DNA from 2 places in the Monashia sp. HAY1-11D genome. Region 2 is predicted to be linked to the other one. Evidence: predicted binding sites of a transcription regulator. Region 2 holds the regulator's gene; the other holds the start of a gene.

Region 1 (4,409 bases), 960 kb from region 2:
CCGTCCGACGGCTCAACAGGACGTCGGCCTCCCATCACCCTACGGCGGAATAACCGGACCACGGTCCGAGTTTGAACCAATGCTTGACAGTTCAACGAGATCAGTGCAGACTGTCGTTGAACATTCAATCATCTACTCCGAAGGACTCATCATGGGACTGTTCAACCGCACCGCCGAGGCCCCCGCGGCCGAGACCACCTCCGTCGCCGTCGCCGACATCACCGGCGACTACACGCTGGACCCGAGCCACACGCGCATCGGCTTCTCGGCGCGCCACGCCATGGTCACCAAGGTGCGCGGCCAGTTCGAGGAGTTCGAGGGCAGCGCCCACGTCGACACCGCCACCACGTCCAACTCGTCGGTCAACGTCACCATCAAGGCGGCGAGCGTGACCACCGGCAACGAGCAGCGCGACGGCCACCTGCGCACCCCTGACTTCTTCGACATCGAGAACCACCCCGAGATCACCTTCGTCTCGACGCGCGTCGAGCGCGACGGCGCCGAGTGGGAGATCACCGGTGACCTCACCATCAACGGGGTGACGAAGTCCGTCACGATCCCCTTCGAGGAGACGGGCTCGGCCAAGGACCCGTTCGGCAACACCCGCGTCGGCTTCGAGGGCGGCGTCACCATCGACCGCACCGAGTGGAACCTGTCGTTCAACGCGGCGCTCGAGACCGGTGGCGTCCTCGTCAGCGAGAAGGTCAAGCTCGAGTTCGACATCTCGGCGATCGCCGTGGTGCCGTCGCAGGCGTGACCTGCACCTGAACCCGGCCGCACCGGCCACCCCACGAAGGGCGAGGACCGCAGGGTCCCCGCCCTTCGTCGTGCCCTCGGGTCCATCCCGTCGGCACCGGGACCTTCCTGCTGCCGGTCCGCGGCCGGCGTGACGGGGCGGGTCAGTCTCGCTGGTGCTCCTCGGCGAGGTTGACCGCATCGCGCACGACCGGCCACGCGATCTCCCCGGAGTAGCCCTTGCGGGCCAGCATGGCTGCCAGCCGGCGGGCCTGCACGTCGGGCGCGAGCCCGTGCATGGTGCGCAGCTTCTTGGCCACGAGGTCCTCGGCCCTGGCCCGCTCGTCGTCGGCGTCGACCTGGCCGAGCGCCTCCTCGGCGACGTCCTGGTCGATGCCCTGCTTGCGCAGCTCGTGGGCGAGGGCCTTGCGGGCCAGACCTCGTGCCGCCTGCTTGGAGCGAACGAGCATCTCGGCGTAGGCCTCGTCGTCCACGAGCCCCACCTCGGTCATGCGGTCGAGGACCCGGGTCGCCACCGAGTCGGCGCAGCCGCGGTCCCGCAGCTTTCGCTCCAGCTGGGCCCGGCTGCGGGGCGCCATGCTCAGCTGTCGCAGGACGATCGCGCGCGCGACCGACTCGGGGTCGGCCTCGGGCGCGTGCGTCGTCGGGTCGGGCGGGGGTGGTGGCGTGCCACGCCTCCCCCGTCGAGAGGGACCGGGCGCGCGGCGGCCTCCCGGCTCGAGCTCGGGATCTCGGCGGGGCGACCCGTCGTCCCAGGGTCCCGGCTCGCCCCAGAGCCTGGGGTTGCCCGAGCCGGCCGGAGCAGGCGCCCCGGACAGGCCCTCGGCCTCGGCCAGGATCCGCGCGGCCCGGGCCAGCCGTTCCTCGACCGACGGGTCGAGGCCGGCTGACGACCGGTCCGGACGGCGAGCTCCGGGAGCTCACGATCAGAAGTCGACCGGGACGTCCGCGACCTCGGCCGGCTGGTCCACACGCGGCCCGACGCCGAGCTTCTCCTTGACCTTCTTCTCGATCTCGTCGGCGAGGTCGGGGTTGTCCTTGAGGAAGTTGCGAGCGTTCTCCTTGCCCTGGCCGAGCTGGTCGCCCTCGTAGGTGTACCAGGCCCCGGCCTTGCGGATGAAGCCGTGCTCGACCCCCATGTCGATGAGTCCACCCTCGCGCGAGATGCCCAGGCCGTAGAGGATGTCGAACTCCGCCTGCTTGAACGGCGGCGACACCTTGTTCTTGACGACCTTGACACGGGTGCGGTTGCCGACCGGCTCGGTGCCGTCCTTGAGGGTCTCGATGCGACGCACGTCGAGACGTACGGACGCGTAGAACTTCAGCGCCTTTCCACCGGTGGTCGTCTCGGGCGAACCGAACATGACGCCGATCTTCTCGCGCAGCTGGTTGATGAAGATCGCGGTCGTGCCCGTCGAGTTCAGCGCACCGGTGAGCTTGCGCAGCGCCTGGCTCATGAGGCGGGCCTGCAGGCCGACGTGGCTGTCGCCCATCTCACCCTCGATCTCGGCGCGCGGCACGAGGGCGGCGACGGAGTCGATGACGATGATGTCGAGCGCGCCGGAGCGGATGAGCATGTCGGCGATCTCGAGCGCCTGCTCACCGGTGTCGGGCTGGGAGACGAGCAGGGCGTCGGTGTCGACGCCGAGCTTCTTGGCGTACTCGGGGTCGAGCGCGTGCTCGGCGTCGATGAAGGCCGCGATGCCGCCGGCGCGCTGCGCGTTGGCGACCGCGTGCAGGGCCACGGTCGTCTTGCCGGAGGACTCCGGGCCGTAGATCTCGACGATGCGCCCACGCGGGAGGCCGCCGATGCCGAGCGCGACGTCGAGGGCGATCGACCCCGTGGGGATGATCTCGATCGGCGGTCGGACGTCGTCGCCGAGGCGCATCACCGCACCCTTGCCGTAGCTCTTCTCGATCTGACCCATCACCGAGGCGAGGGCCTTGTCCTTGTCCATCACCGATGCCATGTGGTGGCCACCTATCTGCCGTCTGCGCTGCGGTCGTCTGCCTTCGACCCTGAACGACGGCGTTCGTGAGTTCCGTTGTCGGGTCAGACGTTAGGTGCCGGCGCCGACATCGGAGTTCACCACGAGACGGCCTGTGGACGATGCCATGGACGACACCGGACCTGTGGACAACACTACCGAACACGTGTTCGAGACCGGGCAGCGACACGCCGCCGCCGTGGCCGACCGCTCGATCAGCGCACCCGCCGAGGGTCAGGCCTCCCCGGCCTCGGCGAGCGCCGCCTCGAAGGCGGCGTGGACCTGGTCCGAGAAGAGCCAGAAGCGCGCCTCCCGGACGGCCGGGAACGCGGCGAGAGCGTCCGCGAGCGTCGTCACGGCGACGCGGGCCGCCGCGTCGGGGGAGTAGCCGTAGACGCCGCACGAGATGGCCGGGAACGCGACGACGGCGCACGACGCCTGGGCCGCGAGCTCCACCGACCGGCGGTAGCAGGACGCGAGCAGCTCCGGCTCCCCCGCCCCGCCGCCGCGCCACACCGGACCCACGGTGTGGATGACGTGGCGGACCGGCAGCCGCCCCGCACCGGTGATCTTGGCGTCGCCGGTCGCGCACCCGCCGAGGAGCCGGCACTCGGCGAGCAGGTCAGGACCGGCTGCGCGGTGGATCGCGCCGTCGACGCCCCCACCGCCGAGGAGCGAGGAGTTCGCCGCGTTGACGATGGCGTCGGCTCCGGCGTCGGTCGTGATGTCCCCGCGCCTCAGGGTGATCCGGCCGCGCGGGGCGCTCACGGGCCGGCCACCTGGCCGCCCTGCGCGCCACGGGCCACGCGGTCGTCGCGGCCGAGGCGTCGGGACTCGGGCACGTCCATGTCGTCGCAGATCGCCTCCCAGACGCGGCGTGGCGGTTCGCCGTCGGCGAGCGCCTCGTCGACGGACCGGCCGCCGAGCGAGCCGATGACGTGGTCGCGGGCGAGCGACCTCGCGTACCCCTCGCCGAACTCGTCCTCCATCAGGGTCCAGAAGTGACTCATCCGCACGCCTGCCAGTCTGCCACCCGGCGCAGCCGTGCCCGACCCGCTGCGGTCGTCCCTCGTCGCCGACGCCTCCACGCGGCGTCGGGAGCCGGCCCGGGACGCCTCCGGTCACGACCGCGTCGCAGGATCGCCGAACCGGACATGGCCGTCCTCACCAGGCGATATCGTCGCTGCGCGGCGCCAGTGCCGGCACACCATCCTCAGGGGGAGCACTTCACATGTCCGACTCGACGTACCGACCTTCGGGAGACACGCAGGTCACCCAGCCCTACACGTATCCCGTCGCCGGCGACCTGGTCGGGTCCACGGCCACCGAGGGCGTCGCCCTCTCGGACGAGCCGGCGGCGCCGGGCGTCGCTCGCCGCAGGCGTACCGGTCTGCTCGCCGGCGGCCTCGCCGCGGTGGTGCTGCTCGGCGGCGCCGGGGTCTTCGCGGCCCAGCAGCTGGGCGGGGGCGGCTCGCAGCCCGCGGACGTGCTGCCCGGTGACGCGTACGCCTACCTCCGCCTCGACATCGACCCCTCCGCAGGGCAGAAGGTCGCCGCGGTCCGCTTCCTCGGCAAGGTCCCGCAGATCCAGAACACCCTCGGGAGCGGCGACCCCCGCAAGAAGCTCTGGGACCTCGCCGCCCACGACTCGCGCGACGCGTGCAT
Region 2 (4,409 bases):
CCGCATGTTTCCGCGACTGTGCGCCCTCGTCGCTTTGACGTTCGCGTGCGGAGTCTCGCTTGCCACCGTGGCACTCGCTGGTGTGAATGGAGATACCGGCCAAGCCGGAACGACGGTCAACATAGATCGACGGGTGGCGTCGCAATTGGCCGCAGAGTACGAAGCAGCCGTGAACGCCAACCACCCGCACTGGAAGTACCGGCTCCGGCCCTCTTACTGCGACGTCGGTGGTCGCGACTCGAGTGTTGAGTGTCAGGTATTCGCCATCGCTGCCTGCGCCAAGAACTCAGCTGAGGAAGGCAGAGGTCCATTGGTGGACGTCCTGCGCATATGGGTCGACCAAAATGGGCGCCCAGATCCCTCTGGGGCGCCGGGAGGGTCCTCTGGTGCACCCGAGCCCGGCGGCTGGTTTCTGGTGGGTTCTACGTGCCTTCCAGAAATGATTCCGGGCATTCGGCCATATCCGACAGTCACAATGATCGTAAATGCTTTCCACCATACAGCTTGGTCGCAAGCAGATATCTCCACGCAGCCGAGGGGGAACACGACGCTCGTCAACCTCAAGACCTTCTACAAGGTCGACTGGGCCAGCAGGGGGTTTGAGCCGGGCGAGATCGACCTCGTCGACCCGGCCACGATGTTCGGGTACCGCGTCGAGATCCGTCCCAAGCTCGTCAGCTACGTGTACCGATTCGGGGACGGCACGAGCGAGGGCCCGACCACCTCGCCCGGTGGCGTCTACCCCGACGGCGACATCGTTCACACCTACCGCAGACCGGGCACGTACACGTCGCGGGTCGACGTGACGTTCGGCGCGGACTTCCGCATCAACGGCGGCGCGTGGATCTCGATCCCCGACACGGTGACCGTGCCGCAGCCGGGAACCCCGATCACCGTCAAGGAGGCGCGGAGCGTCCTCGTCCGCAACTGATCGTCCGACGACCCGCTGTGGCGAACCACCGGGCCGTCACTCGGCGATGGCGGCGGCCCTACGAGCCTCGAGGTCCGTGCTGTCGCGCAGGTTCCACAGCTCCTTGGTCTGGAGGATCCAGTAGGCGCAGAACAGCACGATGATGATGACCTCGCAGATCAGGATCACGTGGTCGAAGCCGTGCAGCGTCAGGTGTGCGAGCACCGTGAGGGCCAGCAGCGCAGCCAGGGTCCCGGCGATGACGAGGTACCACCTCTTGTACCCCGCCGCTTCTTGGGTCGAGGTGTGTCGGTCCTCGACCCGGAAGGCGCTGAGGACCATGACGGCGATGACGCCGGCCACCATCGTCGATGCGGCGATGCCGTGGCTCAGGGCCACGAAACGGTCGGGCAGCGCGAGGAAGAGCACGAGCTCGAACACGACCACGGCACTGCACGCCGCGGTGACGAGCAGGGTGCGCACCGGTGGTCGGCGTGCGGGGTCCCTGAGCTCGGCGCGTCGCAGCCATGCCGTCACGACGAGGGCGAGGAGACCCACGGCGACCAGGGACCACACGCTGTTGTCGACCGCGTCGGAGATGGCCGTCGTGGGCAGGGCGAACGGGTTCGGCGCGCCTGCAACGCTGCAGCGATCGTCCGGGACGGTGGGCACCATCGCGACCACGAACGCCATGAAGCCGGAGAAGTTGAGGAGCACGTCCTCCTCCGACGAGTGGCCCTTGTAGACGACGAGGGCGGCGCCAAGCGCGCAGAGGCTGCCGACGAAGACCGTGCGCGCAGGGGTGAAGTAGTAGGCGCTGATCGAGCCCAGCCAGCACGACCGGTTCGTGCCCCACCACCACTGGAGCACGACGGACAGCAGCAGCATGAGCAGCAGCGCCACCATGCCGCCCCGCAGATAGCGATACGTGAAGACGACGTCGCGGTCGGGCCGGTCGGGCATGGCGTCCTCCTCAGGCACTGTGCTCCCAGAGTGGCGAGTCCAGGGTGCGGATACCTCACGGCGCGCCGCGGAGGATCCGCGACGCGCCCGTGATGTGGCCGCGGTGGGGGCTGCTCAGACGCGACGCAGGACTGCGGTCACCTTTCCGAGGATCGTCGCATCGTCGCCGTCGATCGGGTCGTAGGCCTCGTTGTGAGGCAGCAACCACACGTGACCGTCCTTGCGCTTGAAGGTCTTCACCGTGGCCTCGTTGTCGAGCATCGCCGCGACGATGTCGCCGTTCTCGGCAGTCGGCTGCTGGCGCACGACCACCCAGTCGCCATCGCAGATCGCGGCGTCGACCATCGAGTCGCCCTGGACCTTGAGCAGGAAGAGCTGCCCCTCGCCGACGACCTGGCGGGGCAGCGGGAAGACGTCCTCGACGACCTCCTCGGCGGTGATGGGCACCCCGGCGGCGATCTTGCCGAGGACGGGGACGTACGACGCCTCGGGGCGCGTGTCACCGGAGTCGGTCTCGACGTCGTGCTGGTCGGACGCTTCGGCGCGCCCGCGGCGCCCCGTCGCGTCTCCGGCGTCGGGGGAGACGACCTCGAGGGCGCGCGGACGGTTGGGGTCCCGACGCAGGTAGCCCTTGCGCTCGAGGGCGGCGAGCTGGTGGCTGACGCTCGACGGGCTGGCGAGCCCGACGGCCTCACCGATCTCGCGCATGCTCGGCGGGTAGCCGCGTCGGTCGACGGAGTTGCGGATCACCTCGAGCACGCGCCGCTGGCGCATCGTCAGCCCATCGCCCTTGTCGCGGTCGGGAAGCTCGGTCACGCCCATGGTGTCCCCTTCGTCGGCGGCCCCAGGCACCCCGGTCCCGGCGCTCGCGAGGCCAGTGTCAGTGGTGACTGGTGTGGTTGGTGGTGTGAGGAAAGCGTACGGGGTTCGAACACAGTTGCCAAACACCTGTTCGAAGCATGTCTCGACTTCATCGACCAGACGTGCTACAACTCGTACAGGCGTTCTATCGAACACATGTTCGCAAGTCAGCAGCAAGGGGAGGTCAGCATGAGCGTGGTCGCCATCGAAGCCGTTCGCCGGCAGCGGGAGACGGAGGTCGGGGAGTCCGACTTCGTCTCGCGGCCGCAGCTCGTCCTCGTTCCCACCGGACGCGCCGCCGTGCGGGCCGCCCGTGCCGCCCGCCCGCGGATGCGCCTGACGCGGTTCGGCCGCCTCGTCGTGACGCTCTTCGTCGGCGCCGTGGTCCTCGCCCTCGGGATCGGCCTCGCCGGTCAGCTCGCCTCGGCCACGGGTGCACCGCGCACGATCACGGTCGAGTCAGGTCAGACCCTGTCGGGCATCGCGGCTCGTGAGCTCCCGGGCCTTCCGGTGCGCGAGGGGGTCGTCGAGCTGCAGCTGGCCAACTCCCTCTCGACGTCGATGATCCACACGGGCCAGCGGCTCGTCATCCCGGCTCCCTGACGTCGCCGTTCGTGCCGCCTCCCGGCACGTCCCCCGACCGCCGCGTTGGCTCCACCTTCAGCGGCTGGCCCTCCAGGCGCTTCGACCCCGTCTGGTGGCCCGGACGCCGCACCCCTTCGGGTGCGGCGTCCTGCTGTGTCCGGCTTCGGCCGCCCTGTGGATGAGGCATGGACGCTGGGCGCCGGTCCCCGGGCCTGTGGATGCACCTCTGCCCGCGAGCGATGTCCTTCCTACCGTGGGGATCTCGGGAAGGGGAGCGCGCATGCGGTACGAGGTGGACACGGGCACGGTCGACGACGCCGCCGCGACGGCAGACTGGGCGCTCGCGCGCCTGACCGTGGTGAGGCCGGACCTCGCGGTCGAGCCGGTCGGGGTGGCGCTCGCCGGCGGCATGCTCGCCGCATCCGTCTCCCGGATCTCGCTCGCCTGGCGAGAACGTCTTCGTGAGGCCCGTGTGGAGCTGCTCGGCCTCGGGTCGGCCCTCCAGGAGGCCTCGAGGCTCTACTCCGCGGTCGAGCATGCCGCCGCCCGGGCGTTCACGAACCCGTCCGGTGACGGTGCGCCGTGACGACGTTCGACGTCGCTCGCGTGCGGACGGCTCGTCCCGGTGCCCTCGAGCTCGCCGCCCGCCGTCTCACGCAGAGCCGCCTCGAGGTCCAGGCCGTCGTCGCGGACCTGCTGCATCGCCGGGGCTCGACGTGGTCGGGACCGGCGTCGAGCGCGGCCGCCGAACGGCAGGTGACCCTCGTCGCCGGCCTCGCCCGCCTCGCGGCGTGCCTGGCGGCGTCGTCCACCGCCTTGCAGGACGGCGCCACCCGCCTCCAGGCCGCCCAGGACCTGCTCGCCCGGGCCGACGAGCGCGCGGCCTCCGACCGCGCCTGGCTCGGACACGACGGCACGCTGTTCCTGCCCGTGCGCGCGACCGGTCTCGACCCGGTCCTCGAGGCCCACCGCGCTCGACGCGACGAGCTGCTGCGCGAGGAGGTCCACACCTACCTCCGTCAGGCCGTGCGCATCGCGACAGACGTCGATGCCGGCCTCGCGGCGGACCTCCTCTCCGGCGCGCGCGGTG

Evidence for each region. The regulator LexA, encoded in region 2, represses DNA repair genes until DNA is damaged. The targets are predictions, from matches to a motif close to TCGAACANNTGTTCGA.
Region 1: recA (recombinase RecA) is a predicted target of LexA. The motif match lies at 2,903-2,918, and genes of this name have one in related genera.

The regions. Positions count from the first base shown of each region.
Region 1 covers NZ_CP200320.1:3,318,868-3,323,276, reverse strand. The annotation lists gene AC1VM9_RS15345 (YceI family protein) at 152-757, shown strand; gene AC1VM9_RS15340 (regulatory protein RecX) at 900-1,355, opposite strand; gene recA (recombinase RecA) at 1,683-2,726, opposite strand; gene AC1VM9_RS15330 (O-acetyl-ADP-ribose deacetylase) at 2,979-3,512, opposite strand; gene AC1VM9_RS15325 (DUF3046 domain-containing protein) at 3,509-3,760, opposite strand; gene AC1VM9_RS15320 (DUF3352 domain-containing protein) at 3,976-4,409, shown strand, end outside.
Region 2 covers NZ_CP200320.1:4,279,488-4,283,896, reverse strand. The annotation lists gene AC1VM9_RS19750 (PKD domain-containing protein) at 476-931, shown strand; gene AC1VM9_RS19745 (hypothetical protein) at 968-1,873, opposite strand; gene lexA (transcriptional repressor LexA) at 1,988-2,695, opposite strand; gene AC1VM9_RS19735 (LysM peptidoglycan-binding domain-containing protein) at 2,924-3,337, shown strand; gene AC1VM9_RS19730 (hypothetical protein) at 3,600-3,905, shown strand; gene AC1VM9_RS19725 (alpha/beta hydrolase) at 3,902-4,409, shown strand, end outside.